One region of the Guyparkeria hydrothermalis genome, then DNA from elsewhere that is predicted to be linked to it. Evidence: predicted binding sites of a transcription regulator. Region 1 holds the regulator's gene; each other region holds the start of a gene.
The links. The regulator FliA, encoded in region 1, starts transcription of late flagellar genes. The targets are predictions, from matches to a motif close to GCTAAAGTTNNNNNNNNNNCNGCCGATA.
Positions count from the first base shown of each region.

Region 2: the regulator FliA is predicted to act here: its motif matches at 1,890-1,917, upstream of LV476_RS00715 (flagellin).
Region 3: the regulator FliA is predicted to act here: its motif matches at 2,713-2,740, upstream of LV476_RS00815 (methyl-accepting chemotaxis protein).
Region 4: the regulator FliA is predicted to act here: its motif matches at 1,679-1,706, upstream of LV476_RS02065 (methyl-accepting chemotaxis protein).

Region 1 is NZ_JAJSED010000001.1:2,304,692-2,309,239, forward strand. It holds gene flhF (flagellar biosynthesis protein FlhF) at 1-915, shown strand, start outside; gene LV476_RS10765 (MinD/ParA family protein) at 912-1,802, shown strand; gene LV476_RS10770 (RNA polymerase sigma factor FliA) at 1,799-2,521, shown strand; gene cheY (chemotaxis response regulator CheY) at 2,634-3,020, shown strand; gene LV476_RS10780 (protein phosphatase CheZ) at 3,034-3,804, shown strand; gene LV476_RS10785 (chemotaxis protein CheA) at 3,898-4,548, shown strand, end outside.
Region 2 is NZ_JAJSED010000001.1:140,140-144,687, forward strand. It holds gene glgP (alpha-glucan family phosphorylase) at 1-688, opposite strand, end outside; gene LV476_RS00715 (flagellin) at 1,989-3,485, shown strand; gene LV476_RS00720 (flagellar protein FlaG) at 3,546-3,944, shown strand; gene fliD (flagellar filament capping protein FliD) at 3,993-4,548, shown strand, end outside.
Region 3 is NZ_JAJSED010000001.1:161,073-165,620, reverse strand. It holds gene LV476_RS00825 (HAD hydrolase-like protein) at 192-872, shown strand; gene LV476_RS00820 (hypothetical protein) at 874-1,455, shown strand; gene LV476_RS00815 (methyl-accepting chemotaxis protein) at 1,475-2,656, opposite strand; gene LV476_RS00810 (phytoene/squalene synthase family protein) at 2,789-3,664, shown strand; gene LV476_RS00805 (SDR family NAD(P)-dependent oxidoreductase) at 3,690-4,448, shown strand; gene LV476_RS00800 (class I SAM-dependent methyltransferase) at 4,445-4,548, opposite strand, start outside.
Region 4 is NZ_JAJSED010000001.1:422,766-427,313, reverse strand. It holds gene LV476_RS02070 (ATP-binding cassette domain-containing protein) at 1-1,554, shown strand, start outside; gene LV476_RS02065 (methyl-accepting chemotaxis protein) at 1,769-3,685, shown strand; gene LV476_RS02060 (TerB family tellurite resistance protein) at 3,733-4,203, opposite strand; gene LV476_RS02055 (SCP2 sterol-binding domain-containing protein) at 4,418-4,548, opposite strand, start outside.

The DNA.
Region 1 (4,548 bases):
GCCCAGCTGCGCGATCTGTTCGAGCGACAGCTGTCGGTCATGGAATGGCACCGGTTCAGCCAGGCCCATCCGGCCGAGGTCTCGACTGTCCAGCGCCTGCAGGACCTGGGGTTGCCGATCGGGCTGGCCCGGGAGCTCGGCCGGGCCGCCGCCACGGCGAAACCGGAGCGGGCCTTTGTCGAGGCGCTCAAGATGCTGGGCGACCAGCTCGAGCATCGCGCCGAGGATCCGGTCGAGGCCGGGGGCACGTACGCCTTCGTCGGCCCGACCGGGGTGGGCAAGACCACCACGCTCGCCAAGCTGGCGGCTCGTGCGGTGCTGCACCGTGGCCGCGACTCGGTCGCGCTGATTACCACCGACCGCTTCCGTATCGGGGCTCAGGAGCAGTTGCGCAACTACGCCCGTATCCTTAATGTGCCACTGCACATCGCGCGAGACGAGACGCACCTGGCGCAGTTGCTCGAGGCGGTCGCCGATCGCCACCTGGTGTTGATCGATACCTCGGGGATGTCGCAGCGCGATTTCCGCATGATGCAGAAGCTCGAGGCGCTGATGGGCGCGGGCGAGTCAGTCAAGCTTCTGCTGGTCCTGTCGGCGAATGCGCAGTATCCGGCCCTCGAGGACGTCAAGAAACGCTTCGCCGGCCTGCCGTTGCATGGCACGGTATTGACCAAGCTCGACGAGACCGTGCTGCTCGGCGGCGGGCTGGCCGCGTTGGTCCGCCCCCTGGCAGGGGTCGATGGTGCGCCGCGGCGTCTGCCGCTCGTCTGCGCCGGCGTCGGTCAGCGGGTCCCGGAGGATCTCTGGTTCCCCAAGGCGGCCGACCTGATCAAGCAGGCCCTCGAGATGGGGCAGTCGCAACTCGAACATACCGACAGGGATGATCCGCTGTGGATGCTCAAGCAAGCCGGATGACAAACGCGCCCTGGGGCGGCCACGACCAGGCCGACGGCGCCCGCCACGCCACCGGCAGTCGGCCGGTGCGGGTGATCGCCGTGACCAGTGGCAAGGGCGGGGTGGGCAAGACCAACGTCTCGCTCAACCTGTCGGTCGCCCTCGCGCGTACCGGTGACCGCGTGGTGCTCATGGACGCCGACCTCGGACTGGGCAATGTCGACGTGCTGCTTGGTCTACAGTCGCGGGGCAACCTGTCCCATGTGCTGGAAGGCACGGCGAGTCTGGACGAGATCATGCTCGAGGGCCCCGAGGGCATCGGCATCCTGCCGGCATCCAGCGGCGTGGCGCACATGGCTGCGCTGACGCCCGCCGAGAACGCCGGTCTGATCTCGGCATTCTCCGAGATGCGCTGGCCGGTCGACACGCTCATCGTGGATTCGGCCGCCGGCATCGCCGACTCGGTGGTGCGTTTCGCCGAGGCGGCCAACGAGGTGGTGGTCGTGGTCTGCGACGAGCCGGCCTCGATCACCGATGCCTATGCCGTGATCAAGGTGCTTTCCCGTGAGCATGACGTGACCCGTTTCCACGTCGTGGCGAACATGGTTCGCGACGCCGCGGAAGGGCGGCGGCTGTTCGAGAAACTCTCGGTGGCTGCCAAGCGCTTTCTCGACGTCACCCTGACGCACATGGGGTCGGTGCCGTTCGACGACTATCTCCGTCGAGCCGTGCAGCGCCAGAAGACCGTCGTGCAGCTCTACGGCGGGGCCAAGTCGGCCCGGGCCTTCACCTCCATGGCCGACCGTGTCAACCACTGGCCGGCCCCCCGCGGTCCGCAGGGTCAGCTGCAGTTCTTCGTCGAACGGCTGGTGAACAACGTCGAGCTGGATCCCGAGAATCTGCTATGAACGCTCGTGCCATGTATCAGAACGTTCAGGCCGGATCGACCGAGGCACTGGTCACTAAGCACGCCGGCCTGGTCAAGCGTGTTGCCTTCCATCTGCTCGGCCGTCTGCCCTCCCACATCCAGGCCGAGGATCTGATCCAGGCCGGCATGGTGGGGCTGCTCGATGCCGCCCGCCTGTTCGACGGCGACAAGGGCGCTTCCTTCGAGACGTATGCCGGGCTGCGTATTCGCGGGGCGATGCTCGACGAGGTCCGTCGCAATGACTGGGCGCCGCGTTCGGTCTACCGCCGTCAGCGCGAGATCGCCCAGACGGTCGCCGAGATCGAATCCGAGACCGGCCGCGAGGCGCGGGATGCCGAGGTCTGCGAGCGCATGGGCCTGACGCTCGACGAGTATCACGCCGCGATGAGCGATGCCTCGACAGTGCACGTCACCTCGCTGGACCACGCCGGCGAAGGCGAGAACGAGACCTACGACGTCGCCGACCCGCACAGCCAGCAGCCCGACGAGGCGCTCGCCGAGAACCACTTCCAGCGCGATCTGGCGGGCTATATCGACGAGCTGCCCGAGCGCGAGAGACTGGTCATGTCGCTGTACTATGTCGACGAACTGAACCAGAAGGAGATCGGTGCCGTGCTCGGCGTCAGCGAATCGCGCGTGTGCCAGATCCACAACAAGGCAATCATGCGGCTCAAGACCGCCATGAACGCCTGGAAATAGGCTGCCGATCGCGGAAAGGGCTCAATCTTTTCCGCTTGGCGCCGATAGACCCTCTTACCCACGTTCTAACAAGGCAACCTGCCTGGTACTGACAACCATTCCAGGGGCGAAAATGGACCGAAACATGAAGATCCTCGTGGTGGACGACTTCTCCACGATGCGCCGGATCATCAAGAACCTTCTCAAAGAGCTCGGCTTCACCAATATCGAGGAGGCCGACGATGGCCAGACGGCGCTGCCGCTGCTCAAGCAGGGCAACTTCGATTTCCTGGTCACCGACTGGAACATGCCGGGCATGACCGGCATCGACCTGCTGCGCAATGTGCGTGCCGATCCGGGACTGGCCGGCCTGCCGGTACTGATGGTGACCGCCGAGGCCAAGCGCGAGCAGATCGTCCTCGCCGCCCAGGAGGGCGTGAACGGTTACATCGTCAAGCCTTTCAACGGGGCCACACTCAAGGAGAAGATCGACAAGATCTTCGAGCGCGTCGAATCGTAGGGGCGCGCGAGACATGAGTGGAGCAGACGAACAGGACTTCCAACCGCTGGTCGACCGCGACAAGCGACTGGCCGACGCCCGTGCACTGGTGGCAGCGATCGAGAACGAGGATGTCGCCGGCGAGGCGCGTCTGATCGGCGATCTCACCGCCGCCTATTCCGGCAACATTTTCGACGAAGTCGGGCGCATGACCCGCGAGGTGCACGACACCCTGCGGAGTTTTGCCGAGGACGAGCGCCTCGGTGCCCTGGCCCAGGACGAGATGCCCGATGCGCGTGACCGGCTGCGTTACGTGATTACCCTGACCGAACAGGCGGCGACCCGCACCCTCTCGATCACCGAAGAGGCCTCGCCCATGGCCGACAAGATCATCGATCGATCTCAACGGCTGAAGGACGAGCTGGCTAAAGTCGCGGCCAGCGAGGCCGATAACTCCCGACTGGAGAGCGTGGTCGAATCGATGACCCGCTACCTGGACTCGGCGACCGGCAGTGGCGAGCGTCTCAGGGGGCAACTGACCGAAATCATGATGGCCCAGGAGTTCCAGGATCTGTCCGGGCAGCTGTTGATGCGGGTGATCGACCTGCTCGAGCAGCTCGAGGAGAAACTGGTGGGACTGCTGCAGATCACCGCCCCGGTGTGCGGCAGCAAGGCCGACGGCGCCAAGGGCGGCAAGACCGAGAGTGCCGAGGACGGCGTCGGGCCGCAGCTGCCCAATGCCGGCGACAACGTGGTGAAGAACCAGGACGACGTCGACGATCTCCTGGCCAGCCTGGGGTTCTGACTCCGGCCGGACAGGAGGCAGCCCGCCGAGCGCGGTCGGGCAGGACACGTGGCCGCGGCATGAGCCGCGCCACAGAGTGAATGAGAGGCAATCATGGCATTCGAACCCGACAACGAGCTGCTGCAGGACTTCCTGATTGAGGCCGGCGAGCTGCTCAATGGACTGGATCAGCAACTGATCGAGCTCGAGCAGTCGCCTGATGACGCGGACAGGCTCAACTCGGTGTTCCGTGCCTTCCATACCGTCAAGGGCGGGGCCGGCTTCCTCGAAGTGCATCCGTTGGTGGAGGTCTGCCACCGCGCCGAGGACATCTTCAACCTGCTGCGCAATCACGAGATCGCCATGAACAGCCGCATCATGGACGTGATGCTGCAGGTGATCGACGTGCTCAACGGCATGTTCGACGACCTTCGAGCCGGTCAGTATCCCGAGGCCGTCTCGCCTGCTTTCCTCGACGAGATCGAGGGCCTGGCTCGTCAAAGCGATGAGCCGGCACCCGGCGAAGCGCCGGCGGCCGAGCCTGCCGCCGAGGACGAAGCGGTCGTGGCAGAAGATGACGCCTTCGACCGGATGCTGGCCGATCTCGATGCCGCCGAGTCCGACCAGGCCCCGGCTGCGGAGTCGAGTGGCGCTGCCGACGATGACCTGATTACCGACGACGAGTTCGAAAGCCTGCTCGACGAGCTACACGGCAAGGGCCAATTCCAGGCCCCGACGCCAGCTGCCGCGCCCGAGTCCGAGGCC
Region 2 (4,548 bases), 2.2 Mb from region 1:
TGATCTCTCGATCCGCCGCGCTGTTGGCGGCCACATCGGCATCCAGCAGGTAGACGGTTACGCGTCCCACATGCACCGCCCAGACCTGCAGCCATACCTGCCGCCCCGGTAGGTCGACCGCGACGGTCAACGGCTGACCATCCCCGTCGACCCGATGAATCGGGAGGCGCGAGAAGTCGAGATCCTCGAAGCGGGGCACCTGATGACCGGTGGCGTCGATGCACTGTTGGAAGTAGCCCTGACGGTAGAGCAGCCCGATGCCTACCAGCGGCAGATTGAGGTCGGATGCCGCCTTGCAGTGATCGCCGGCGAGGATGCCCAGGCCGCCCGAGTAGATTGGCAGCGACTCGTGGAAGCCGAACTCCGCGCACAGGTAGGCGATTGCCCCGTCTTCGGTCTTGGTGTCGGGCACCTGTCCGAGGTAAGCCTCGAAGTCGCGCATGACCGCGTCGAGCTTGGCGAGAAACGCCGCATCCTCCGTCTTTGCGTCCAACTGCGCCTGCGGCACGGTCTGCAGGAATCGGACCGGATTTTCCTCGCAGGCGAGCCAAACCTCGCTGTCGATTGAGTCGAACAGGTCCCGCACCGGTCGCGACCAGCTGTAGTAGAGATTGCCCGCCAGGGCGGACAGCACCTCGAGACGGGCGGGCAGTCTGGGGCGGATTTCAAGATGACGGGATGTCGGCATGGTCGGCTTCCGAGAAAGAGATGTCACCGAGTGTATCGCCGGCAATCATATGCCGGGTGACAACGATATGACGGTATGCCCCCTCCCGCCAGCTGGCCGTCATTCACCTGGACCTGTCCGCGCAGAATCCAGCTACCAAAGCCCCAGCCCCCCTATCATCCCCGGCGCACGGAAAGCCCCGTCATCCCCGTGCACGCATCTGCCATTCCTGCTCACGACTGGTTCTGTCATGGCAGGGGCAAGTCCAGCCACTGCCGTCATTCCAGCGGCAAGGTCACCTACTGTCGTCATTCCAGCCGCAAGATCACCCACTGTCGTCATTCCCGCGCAGGCGGGAATCTAGACAACGAAGCCATCCACCCCCGTCATTCCCGCGTAAGCGGGAATCCAGAAAACGAAGTCGCACCACACTCGGTTGGCACCAAGGCAGAACACGTCCGAAAGTGCCCACTCGGATAATCAGCCGCAGAGGCTGCCCAGACCTTCCATGGATCCCCGCATCCGCGGGAATGACGGCCCTTTTGGACGGTGAGGACAAGTAGCGTTGGTGGTGCTCCGTCGCTCGTCATGAAAGCCCCGATCAAACACGGGCGGGAAAGAGGAAGCCAACGGATCGGAAAGATGAACCAGGAGTAACCATCTCCCGTCGTTCCCGCGCACGCGGGAACCCAACGATCGAAGCCATCCCAGCACCGTCACCCCCGCCCGCGATAGGAGGGCGAACCCGCAACCGAAGCCACCCCAGCCTGTCGCCCCGCAAAAGCATGTCCCCATGAAAACGGGGGACGGGAATCCAGGGATCGAAGCCATCCCCGTCCCCCGTCATTCCCGCGTAGGCGGGGATCCAGTGAACGAACCCGCCTCACGCCCGGCCGGCAATAACGCAGGAGATGTCCCGAAGTGCCCGCCTAAAGAACCAACAGGAGCGGCCTTGTGAGCCCCTCCATGGATCCCCCCGTTACCCGTCATTCCCGCGCAAGCGGGAAACCAGTGAACGAACCCGCCCCGTCCCGACGTGCCTGCCTACAGAGTCAACAGAACCGGCCTCGTCAGCCCTTCCATGGATCCCCGCGTTCGCGGGAATGACGATATCGGGGAACACGAATGTTGCCTATGCAACCCCTGACCAAGGCGTTCTGCCCACCTCAAACCCGCATCACTGTGCCACCCGGGCATAAAACAAAAAATTTTTCACCCAAAAACTAAAGCTCCGGCAAATACCGCCGATAACGGAACCGTAGCCAAGAGCAAATCGCCCCATTTCCGGGGCACCGTCCGAAGAGGAGACGACATCATGGTAATGGGTGTAAACACGAACATCATGGCCCTGAACGCGCAGCGTCAACTGGGCTCTACGCAAAATGAGATGCAGACCGCCATGGAGCGTCTGTCCTCCGGTCTGCGTATCAACAGCGCTGCTGATGACGCTGCAGGTCTGGCAATCGCTGACCGCATGACGTCTCAAATCCGTGGTTTGAACCAAGCGGTGCGCAATGCCAACGATGGCATCTCGCTTTCTCAGACTGCCGAAGGGGCGATGCAGGAATCGTCCAACATTCTTCAGCGCATGCGGGAACTGGCCATTCAGTCGGCGAACGATTCCAACTCTGATACCGACCGAGCCAACTTGCAGAAAGAGGTGTCTCAGCTTCAGCAGGAGCTGAATCGAATTTCTGAGACCACCACGTTCAACGGGAAAAACATCCTGGACGGCTCCTTTACGTCATCCAAGTTCCAGGTAGGTTCGAATGCGAACGAAACTATCAATGTGTCGATTGGTAGCACCTCAGCACTTGACATGGGTGCTTACCAGCAAGGCACGCAAACCAACATTGGTGGCCTTGCGGTAGCCCAGGATATCTCGGGTGGTAATGGTGTGGCCGGCGGTGACCTGACGATCAATGGCGCCAGTGGCACAGGCACCTATACCGTGGGTGACGGCGTATCTGCGAAAACCATCGCAGAGGGTGTTAATGGTTTGACCGGTTCTACAGGTGTCAGTGCGACTGCATCCACTGAGGTGACTGTTGGTTCGCTCTCAGCGGCCGGCACTGTGACCTTCGACCTGTCTTCCTCCAACGGTGAGTCCGCAGTAACGATCTCAACGGGCATTGCAGACACAAGCGATCTGTCCAACCTGGCTTCGGCTATCAATGACCGTACCGCGCAAACTGGGATTACCGCGACGCTGAGCGCCGATAAAGCAAGTATCGAACTCGCCAATGACAAGGGCGAGGACATCAACATTGAAAACTTCGTCCATAGTGGTGACAACGGTGAGACCCTAGACGTTGGTTCGGTATCTTTGACCGGGCCTTCAGGTGGCACCGTGGCGGCTTCCCCTGCAGGCGATAGCGTTGTAGTGGGTGGTCAAGTTGAATTTGAGTCAAGTGGTAGCTTCAGTGTGGCATCGGCCGTTGCTGCGGGGACAGAGAATGTACTGACCGCCACGGGTGGAGCAACCACTATCGCTGGCTCGCTGTCCTCGGTTGCTCAGGTGGATATTTCGAGCCGAAGCGGCTCTAATGATGCGATCTCTGTGATCGACAAGGCCCTGAGTTTTATTTCCGAGGAGCGCGCATCGTTGGGTGCCGTCCAGAACCGCCTCGAATCGACCATCAGCAACCTGCAGAATGTGTCGGAGAACGTCAGCGCCGCCCGTTCCCAGATCCAGGACGCGGACTTTGCGAAGGAGACCTCCAACCTGAGCCGCTCCCAGATCCTTCAGCAGGCTGGCACCGCAATGCTGTCGCAGGCCAACGCTGCTCAGCAGAACGTACTGAGCCTGCTCGGCTAATCCGGGCCCACCCGATGACGCCCAGGGAACGGGCGTCATCGCCTGAGTAAAGGAGGTGGCATGATGAGCTCTGAATCCACCATCTCAGATGCCCTTGGCAAGATGCCAAGCCTTTATCCCAGCGCTCGCGCGGCTTCGGCCGGCGAGCGCTCTTCTGTGTCCGGGCCATCCGTTTCGGCAAGCAATTTGCAGGGCATTCGGCCCCGCAACGAGTCTAATGAGGCGAATGGTCTGGACCGGGAAGCGCTGGAGGCCAAGCTGGCCGAGCTCGAAGAGCTGGTCCAGTCGCGCCAGCGCGACCTGTCCTTTTCGGTCGATGACGACACGGGTCGCACGGTCGTCAAGGTAATCAACGCGCGGACCGACGAGGTCGTGCGCCAGATTCCGTCCGAGGAGATCCTGTCGATCGCCCGGCGGATCGAGAACGGGGAGGGGGGCATGCTCGAGCTCGAGGCTTGAGCAGTATCCCCACAAGCTGGCATTACACGGTAATTGAGGTAACACGACATGGCGATCACCAGTACCGGCATTGGTTCCGGCATTGATGTAGGCGGCATCGTCAGCCAATTGGTTGCCGCGGAAGGCCAGCCTGCCCGCAATCGCCTGGATCGGCGCGAAGCGCAGACCCAGGCAACCATTTCCGCGTTGGGGGGGCTCAAAAGTGCCCTCAATGAGTTCCAGAGCGCGCTGGGCGCCCTCAAGGACTTGGACTCGTTCCAGGCCCGCAAGGCGACTAGCGGCGATTCGTCGATCTTCACCGCCACGGCGGACGAGACCGCCAGTGCCGGCAGCTACCAGATCGAGGTGGCGCAACTCGCACAGGGTCAGAAACAGGCGAGCGGTTACTTTGCCTCGGCGGATGCGACGGTCGGCACCGGCACGCTCACGTTCGATGTCGGTGGCAATAGCTTCGATATCACCGTCGATGCGTCCAACAACACGCTGGCCGGCATCCGCGATGCGATCAACGCTTCGCCGGACAACACCGGTGTGACGGCGACGACTGTCAATGTCGATGACCCGAACAATCCGGGGAGTACGGTCAGCCGGTTGATTCTGACCG
Region 3 (4,548 bases), 2.1 Mb from region 1:
TTGCAAGGACGGGAACGCCACAGATGGGCCCTTGGAGGCCCGCCCGAACGGGGCTCGCGGGTTTGCCCGCACTCGTCGTTACCGTCCCTCGACGGGCAACGAGCCCGTCTTCGGTCCGGCGCCTCGATTGCGAACAAACCCGCGAGCCAGAGATGCCATCGAATCGTGCAAAGTTTCCTAAAGGAGTCCTGATGCTGCCCATCCCGAAAGCGATCCTGTTCGACCTCGACGGCACCCTGCTCGATACCGCCCCCGACATGGCCGCCGCCCTCAACCGGCTACGCGCCGAACAGGGACTCGAGCCGATGCCGTTCGACCAGATCCGACCGCACGTCTCGAACGGCGCGCGCGGACTGCTCGGCATCGGACTCAAAATCACGCCAGAGGCAGCGGACTACCCCCGCCTGCGGGAACGCTTCCTGACCCTCTACGCCGAGGACCTGGCCGTGCACACCTGCCTGTTCCCGGGACTGGAGGCGCTAGTCGAATCGCTTGAGGGGCGTGATCTGCCCTGGGGGGTGGTGACCAACAAGCCGGGCGGGCTGACGCACCAGCTGCTCGAAGCCCTGTCGCTCGAACCGGCGGTAGTGGTCTGCGGCGACGAGCTCGAACGGGCCAAGCCCCACCCCGATCCGCTGCTGTTTGCCGCCGGCAAGCTGCGGCTGGCCCCGGTGGACATCTGGTACATCGGCGATCACGAACGCGACATCATCGCCGGCAACGCGGCCCACATGCCGACCATTGCCGGGCGCTGGGGATACCTGGACGGCGAGCGTCCGATCGAGGACTGGGGGGCCAGCGTCGTGATCGACACCCCCGAGGAAATTGCCGGCCTGCTCGAGACGAACAACCCGCACGAGGCGAGCGCCTGAGATGATCCCGCGCGTCACCGCCCTGCTCGCCTGGCCCCTGGAGGTGAAGCTGCGACAGGCTCCGCTGGTGCCGGTGACCGAGCCGGCCAATCTCGGCGACCTGATCGCGCACTACCGCGCCCGGTTGCCGGCCTTTCGCCCCCCGTGGTTCGACCAACTGGATACGACCGATCAGGCCCGTGTCGACGGGCTGATCACGGCGGTGCTCCTGCTGGACGGCTGGATGGATGCCCACGCCGATCAGGCCGCCGAGCACGCCATACGCCTGCCGGCCGACACGCTTGCCGAGATGAAGGTCACCGAAGCGCACTGGCAGGACAAGCGGGTCGACTTCGCCTTCCGCCGCTTCAACGAGCATTTCGCCGGCCAGATCCGGCGCGTGCTTCAGGGGGCGGCGGCGCTGGGCCAACCCTGGCTGGGTGGCTGGCGCTATCGCCTGACCATCGCGCGGGTCGAGCAGATCCTGCGAGAACGTCAGGTCGACCCGTCACTCTGGTTCGACGACCGTGCGGGTCGCCACGGGCTGGCGAAACTGATGGCCGGCGCGCGCATCGGCTGGCGGGTGGTGACGGGCCGCGGCTGAGCGGCCTCTCGAAAACGGGTCAGAGCTGGAAGCGCGACACCTGGTCGGCCAGCCGACCCGCCTCGCTATTGACCGACTCGACCGCAGCGCTCGCCGACTGCATCGCCTCGGCATTGCGCTCCACGACTTCCAGCAACGCGTTGAGATCCGCGGTGAGCCGCTCGATGGATGCGTGATGCTGATGACCGTGCCCGGCCGCCCCCTCGGTGAGGGCCACGGTCTGCGCCACCGACTCGAGCATATGGGACAGGCCGCCCGAGGCCGTCTGCAACGAGCGCTCGGCATCCGACGAGTACCGACTCGCCTCCTGCATTTTCTCGTCGGCGGCGGTCACGTCGCGGCCCAGCGTCTCCATCACCAGACCGATCTCGCGTGCCGCATCGGCGCTGCGCCCCGCCAGCTTGCGCACCTCGTCGGCCACCACCGCGAAACCGCGGCCGTGCTCGCCGGCACGGGCCGACTCGATCGCGGCGTTCAGCGCCAGCAGGTTGGTCTGTTCGGCCACCGCATCGATAGTGGCCGTCATGCCGCTGATGCGGTCACGGGCGGCGACCAGCGAGGTGATGATGGTGGCCGTTTCCCGGACACGCTCCTGTGAGCGGGTGATTGACGTGACGCTTTCCCCCACCTCGTCCCGCGTCTGCTCCGCGCGCGACTGCATTTCGCTCGCCTGTTGGCCGGCCTCGACGATCGCGTCGACCAATCGGTCGCCGCCGTCGGCCACCTCGCGAGCCTCCCCGAGGGTGCGCTCCCGCTGCGACTGAACCCGCCCCTGGGCGTCCATGACGCTCGAGACACTGTCGTCGAGGCTACCGGCGGCATCGGAAAGCGAGTCACTACTCCGGTTCAGGTCGCCGATCTGGCCGTGCAACTGGTCGATCATCGCGTTGATGCTCGCGACGATGTCGCCGAGCGAGTCATTGCTCTTGATGCTGCACTTCTGGGTGAGATTGCCCTCGCGCACCGCGCCGGCAATCCGCGCCAGGGCCCCCATGCGGCGCAGCAGGATCAGATGGGCCAACCCGTAGTTGACGAAACCGACGGTCAGGCCCGCGCCCAGGCACCCGGCAACGAACCACCCCAGCATGCCGTCACGAAACTCGACGAAGAACGAGGCAAACACGGGGAAGATGGCTCCCATGACGACGCCCATGCCGACAAACGACCATTTCAGGCGGCGCAGAATGCTGGGTTGATTCATCGTTCGGGGCACCTTGCTCGATCAAACGGCGTGGAATGGACACTCGGTATTCGCTTTATCGACCCCGGCGGCGGTTTCTTGAGCGGCAGGCGTCACCGGGCACGTGCGGGCGAACTGGTATGATCCGCGACCATGAACCGCGAAGTCCCCAGCCCGAGCGTCGATCCGCAACTGGCCCACGCCGAATGCGAGCGACTGGCGCGCCCGGTCGGCAGCCCGTTCCGTCTGGCCAGCCTCAAGCTGCCGGCCGACCGGCAGCAGGCGATCACTGCCCTGCGGGCGCTGGACGTCTCGCTGGCCGAAATCCCCGAGACGGTCAGCGAACCGCAGGTCGCGATGGCAAAGCTGGACTGGTGGCGCGAAGCGCTGCTGGGCATGACGCAGGATCGCGCCGAGCACCCGGTGATCCAGTCACTGCTGACAAGCCTGGATGCGCTCGGTCTCGGCGAGGAAGCGCGCAGCGAGGACTCGCCCTTGGTAGCCCGCCTCGAGGAACGGCTCGGCGGCGCGCGTATCGAGCTCGAATACGAGGGGTTTGCCGCCGAGGCGGATCTGGAGGCCTATCTCGATGCCCGCTATGCGAGCCTGTTCGCCCTCTATGCTCGCCTGCTGGAGGCGACGGACGATGAGGTCGACGCGGCGGCACGACTGGGTCGCTGGCACGGGCGGCTGGACCGGGCGCGTCTGCTGGGCCGCCATGCGCGCAGCGGTCGCGTCTACCTGCCGCAGGAAACCCTGAACCGCCACGGGCTCGACGAGGCCGACCTTTATCGAGATGCCGGGCCGGACAGCCGCGAAGCGCTGTTCCGCGAGGAGCTCGAGCGCATCGGCACCGGTCTCGGCGACTGGCAGGCAAGCGGCCGGCCGCCGCGCCTGTTCCGCATCCTGCGGGCCATCGACCGCGAACACCTGCGGCTGATGCGATCTGCCCCCGAGGAACTGACGGCCGGCCGGGTGGAAATCAGCCCGCTGCGCTGTTGGTGGCTCGCCTGGCGCGCCGCCTGGTAACTCCGTCACACACCAAGGATTCCCGATGACCGACTCGTCCGCCCCCGATACCTCGTTCGCCGGCCAGGTGGTCCTGATCAACGGCGCCAGCGGAGCGCTCGGCACGGCCACCGCGCAGACACTCGCGGCACGCGGTGCGACCCTGATCCTGCTGGGGCGAAAGCTCGACCAGCTCGAACGGCTGGCCGACGATATCGTCGATCGCGTACTCCCCGACGTGCCCGACGAGGCACGCGGCGAGCCGCCGCTGATCCAGCCGGTCGATTTCTCCGGCGCCGCGCCCGAGGACTACGAACAACTGATCACGGGGATCGAACAGGCCTTCGGCCGGCTCGACCTGCTGGTGCACGCCATGGGCACCGCGGGGGAGCTGGCCCCACTGGCCCACGCCGAGCTGATGAAGTTCCAGGAAAGCCTGCACGTCAATCTGACCGCACCGTTCGCACTGACGCGCGCCTGCTGGCCACTGCTGGAGCGGTCCAAGCAACCGCGCGTGCTGTTCTTCACCGACCGGGGCACCGAGGCCTTCGGCAGTGCGCACGATATCGCCCACGCGGGGCTGGAACGGATGATCCACCAGTGGGCGGCGGAGGCGCCGCAGGTGTGGATCACGGGATTCGACCCGGGCGCGGTCAACAGCCGCCTGCGCCATGCCCGTTTCCCGGGCGAACTTGCCGAAGATCGCCAGCCGCCCTGTGCGGTCATGCCCGCCCTGCTCGACTGGCTGGAGCATGGAGAGAGTGGCGCCATCCAGCGCCTCGCAGACTCGAGCGCGTCTGACTAACCGCCTAGTCGCAGCCGCATGACACGAAAGCGCTCGCCCATCTCGGTGGGCATGACCAGCTCGCGGAATTCCTGAGCCAGCTGCGCCTGGTCGGCCAAAG
Region 4 (4,548 bases), 1.9 Mb from region 1:
GACAAGGCACTCGAGCGACTCGCCGATCTCCAGCAGCAGCTCGAGGTGCGAGACGGCTGGCTGGCCGGACAGAAGATCGACGAGGTGATCACGCGCCTGGGTCTCGATCCGGACGTGCCGGTCCGCGGGCTGTCTGGCGGTGAGCGCCGCCGCGTGCTGCTCGGGCAGGCGCTGGTGATCGAGCCGGAACTGCTGCTGCTCGACGAGCCGACCAACCACCTCGACATCGCCGGTATCGAGTGGCTCGAGGATCTGGTACGCCGTTTTAATGGCGCGGTGGTGTTCATCACCCACGACCGCGCCTTCCTGCAACGTCTGGCGACCGGCATCGTCGAACTCGACCGGGGACATCTCACCCTCTGGCCGGGCGACTACGACAACTACCTGCGCCGGCGCGAGGAACGCGACAACGCCGAGGCGCAGGAAAACGCCCGTTTCGACAAGACACTGGCACAGGAAGAGGTCTGGATCCGCCAGGGCATCAAGGCCCGCCGCACCCGCAACGAGGGCCGTGTGCGCAACCTAGAGCGCCTGCGGGCCGAGCGCGCTGCCCGACGGGAGAAGGCCGGCAAGGTCGAGCTCTCCGCAAGCTCGGGCAAGACCTCCGGCAAGATCATCGCCGAGACGCAGCACGCCAGCGTCTCCTTCGGTGACAAGACCGTCATCCGCGACCTGACAACCACTATCCTGCGCGGCGATCGCGTGGGGCTGGTCGGTCCCAACGGCGCGGGCAAGTCCACCCTGATCAAGCTGATCCTCGGCCAGATCGAGCCGACCGACGGAAAGATCAAGCGTGGCTCGCAGCTCGAGGTGGCGTACTTCGATCAGCACCGCGCCCAGCTGCGCGACGACTGGACCGCCATCGAGAACCTCTGCGACGGCGGCGACCGCCTTCAGGTGGGCGAGAGCAACGTCCACGGCATCGGCTACCTGCAGCAATTCCTGTTCACTCCGGACCGTGCACGAACCCGAGTGGAATCCCTCTCGGGGGGCGAACGCAACCGACTGCTGCTCGCAAAGCTGTTCGCCCGCCCGGCCAACCTGCTGGTGCTCGACGAACCCACCAACGACCTCGACCTCGAGACCCTGGAAGTGCTCGAACAGGCACTGGCGGACTACAAGGGCACCCTGCTGCTGGTCAGTCACGACCGGGCGTTCCTGGATAACGTCGTCACCAGCCTGTTGGTGTTCAAGGGCCACGGCGAGATCGAGGACGTCGTCGGCGGCTACCAGGATTACCTTGATCAGGCGTCTCGACAGCAGGCCGCGACGACCGCATCCACGCCAAAGGCCGCCACCGAGAAGGCGCCCACGGCCAAGCCCAAGAAGACGAGCAAGAAGCTTTCCTACAAGGACCAGCGCGAACTCGATGCCCTCCCCGGTCGCATCGAGTCGCTGGAAAACGAGCAGGCGGAGCTCCAGGCGGTGATCAACGATCCGAGCTTCTACCAGGGCGATCCCACCGAGGTGGAGCGTACGCTGGCCCGTGTCAGCGAGCTGGAAACCGAGCTCGAACAGGCCCTCGAGCGCTGGATGGAGCTCGAAGGCGACTGACCCGACAGCCTTCGCCCCCCCTTTCGCTTAGCCATCTTCGGTCAGGCTCACCGCCCCGTTGCGCCATCCGATAGCGAACGGCGATCCGTAGCGGTGTGAACTATTCCCCCAGTAATCGACTCGGGTTAAAGCTTTTGCCATATCGGCCGATTCCCTGAGGCGGATCGCGCATTGTCGTGTCGTTCCGACCCAGTTAAAGCGGAGTCAACAAAGCATGCCTGCCCTGTTCAAGAATCTGTCGATCGGTGCCCGACTTGCCCTCGGGTTTGCCCTCGTCATCGTCTTCATCGCCGCCCTGGTGATCCCATTGGTGATGACGGAGTTTTCCTCCACGATAAAACAAGCGCAGCAACGCGAACTCAAGGGTCTGTTCGAAACGGCGCAGGCCCAGATCCGCGCCGAGGGCCGCCTTGCCGAGGCGATGAGCGTGGTGGTCTCGAGCATCCCGGATGTCGGCCAGGCAATGGCCGAGCGTGATCGCGAGCGCCTGGCCGACATGATGCTGCCGATCTTCCCGCCGCTGAAGGAGGATTTCGGCGCACGCCAGTTCCACTTCCATCTGCCGCCGGCGATTTCGTTCTTCCGCGTTCACAAGCCGGAAAAATTCGGTGACGACCTGTCCGGCTTCCGCAAGACGGTGCTGGCGACCAACAACCGCCAGGAGCGGATTCGTGGACTCGAGCGCGGCGTGGCCGGGCTGGGGATGCGCGGCATCTCCTCGATCAGCCATCAGGGCCAGCACCAGGGCAGCGTCGAATTCGGGATGAGCTTCGGCCAGCCGTTCTTCGACAAGTACAAGAGCGACTATGGCGTCGACATCGGCCTCTACCTGGTCGCCGACAACGGTTTCGAGACCTTCGGCTCGACCCTGGCGAATCCCGACACCCTGACCGCAGACAAGCTGGCCGCCGCGAAAGCCGAAACCACCATCTGGGAGCACGAGATCGGCGAGACGCCGTCGGTGACCTACGCCCACACCGTGGCGGACTTTTCCGGCAATCCGGTCGGCGTTTTGGCCGTCACCATGGACCGCAGCGATTACGTCGACCGGCTTGCCGCCGCACGCAACCAGGTGATCACGGTCATGGCCGTGGCCATCGCGATCGCCGCCTTCATCGGCTTTTTCATCACCCGAAGCATCACGCAGCCGCTTCAGCGCACCGTTCGTGCCATGGACGACATCGCCGCTGGTGACGGCGATCTCACCCAGCGACTCGATGAAAGCGGCCGCGACGAGATCGCCGATCTGGCCGCCGCATTCAACCGCTTCGCCGGCAAGATGCGCGACTCCATCCACGAGGTGGCCAACTCGACCGGTCAGCTGTCGGCCTCTGCCGAGGAGCTGTCGCAGATCACCGCCGATACCAACGAGGGCGTCCAGCGGCAACGGCAGGAAACCGAGATGGTCGCGACCGCGATGAACGAGATGACCACCACGGTCCAGGACATCGCCCAGAACGCCTCCGGCGCGGCCGATGCCGCCCACAACGCGGACGAAGAGGCCAAAGACGGCCAGCGCGTCGTCGACGAGACCATCGCGCATGTGGCCGCTCTGGCCGACGAGATCGAGGCCGCCGGTACCATCATCGGCAACCTCGAGACCGCGAGCGAGAAGATCAGCACGGTAGTCGACGTGATCCGCGAGATCGCCGAGCAGACCAACCTGCTGGCACTCAACGCCGCCATCGAGGCCGCCCGGGCCGGCGAGCACGGCCGTGGCTTTGCGGTGGTCGCCGAGGAAGTGCGCTCTCTGGCGAGCAAGACGCAGGCCTCCACTCAGGAGATCCGCGAGATGGTCGAGAGCATCCAGGGCGGCTCCAAGCAGGCGGTCAGCGCCATGCAGAGCAGCCAGGACCATGCCCGTCAGACCGCCGATCAGGCACGCGAGGCCGGCCAGTCACTGGTGACCATCACCCGCGCCATCGAGACGATCACCGACATGAACCACCAGATCGCCTCGGCCGCCGAGGAACAGGGTCAGGTCGCCGAGGAGATCAACCGCAACGTCTCGAACATCAACGAGGCCGCGGCACAGACCGCCGAGGGCGGCGCTCAGACATCGACCGCCAGCCACGAACTGGCTCATCTGGCCTCGCAGCTGCAGGCACTGGTCAATCAGTTCCGCACCTGAGTCAGTGCGACCGACGAGACGAAGCCCCGCATTCCGCGGGGCTTTTTTTATTGCGGCCCGCCGCGACTCCCCGCTGCTTCCTCCGCTCGCACCCGAGCCCGGATGAAATCGCTGTGCGAGACGTAGAGAAGATCGGAAATCTGCCGGATGGTCGACTCTTCCAGGTGATGCTTGCCGGCATCGGCATATGCCACGCGCCATAGCGTCTCGACGACGCGGCACTTCGCGGCCGGGTCAAGCCGTTCGTTCAGCAGTCGGACAAAGGGAAAAAAAAAGCCGGTGGAATCGTCGACCTCGGCGGCCGCGTGTTGGACGAGGTCGTCCGCGTCTGTCTCGGACATGTCGAAATCCTCGACCAGAGTGCGGCGGATGACCGCCAGCTCCTCGTCCGCAATATCGAAGTCGGCACGGGCGACCTCCATGAGCAGGATGGCCACCGCGGCATCGACACGCATCTCGCGGCGCGCCTCGCTGGCCGGCTCGTCCGGGAAAAACAGGGATTGAAGGGTCTTGAGCATCTCGAATCGCTTGCCGGTATACGTGGGACAACCATAGACCCGTGACGGGACCTCCACAGGCCCGTATCTCCGCCCGACATGCCACCATAGCCCCGAAGCTGCCGCGCCCGGGAGCAAGCCGGCGTTCCGGTGATCACCAAGACCCCGATGTGGCAGCAAAAAAGCCCGACCTCATCGAGGGCCGGGCCTTCCAGGAGAATCAGGATGGTACGACCTAGGTCCCGGAAGCCAACGTCCGGGAGGGGCACTGTTCGCTTCCCTCGACCTCGCCGGTCATCTTCAGGAACGCGTTGAACGGTTCGACCACGCTTGCCGCCTCCATCTTGGGGCCATCGAACTTGAGCT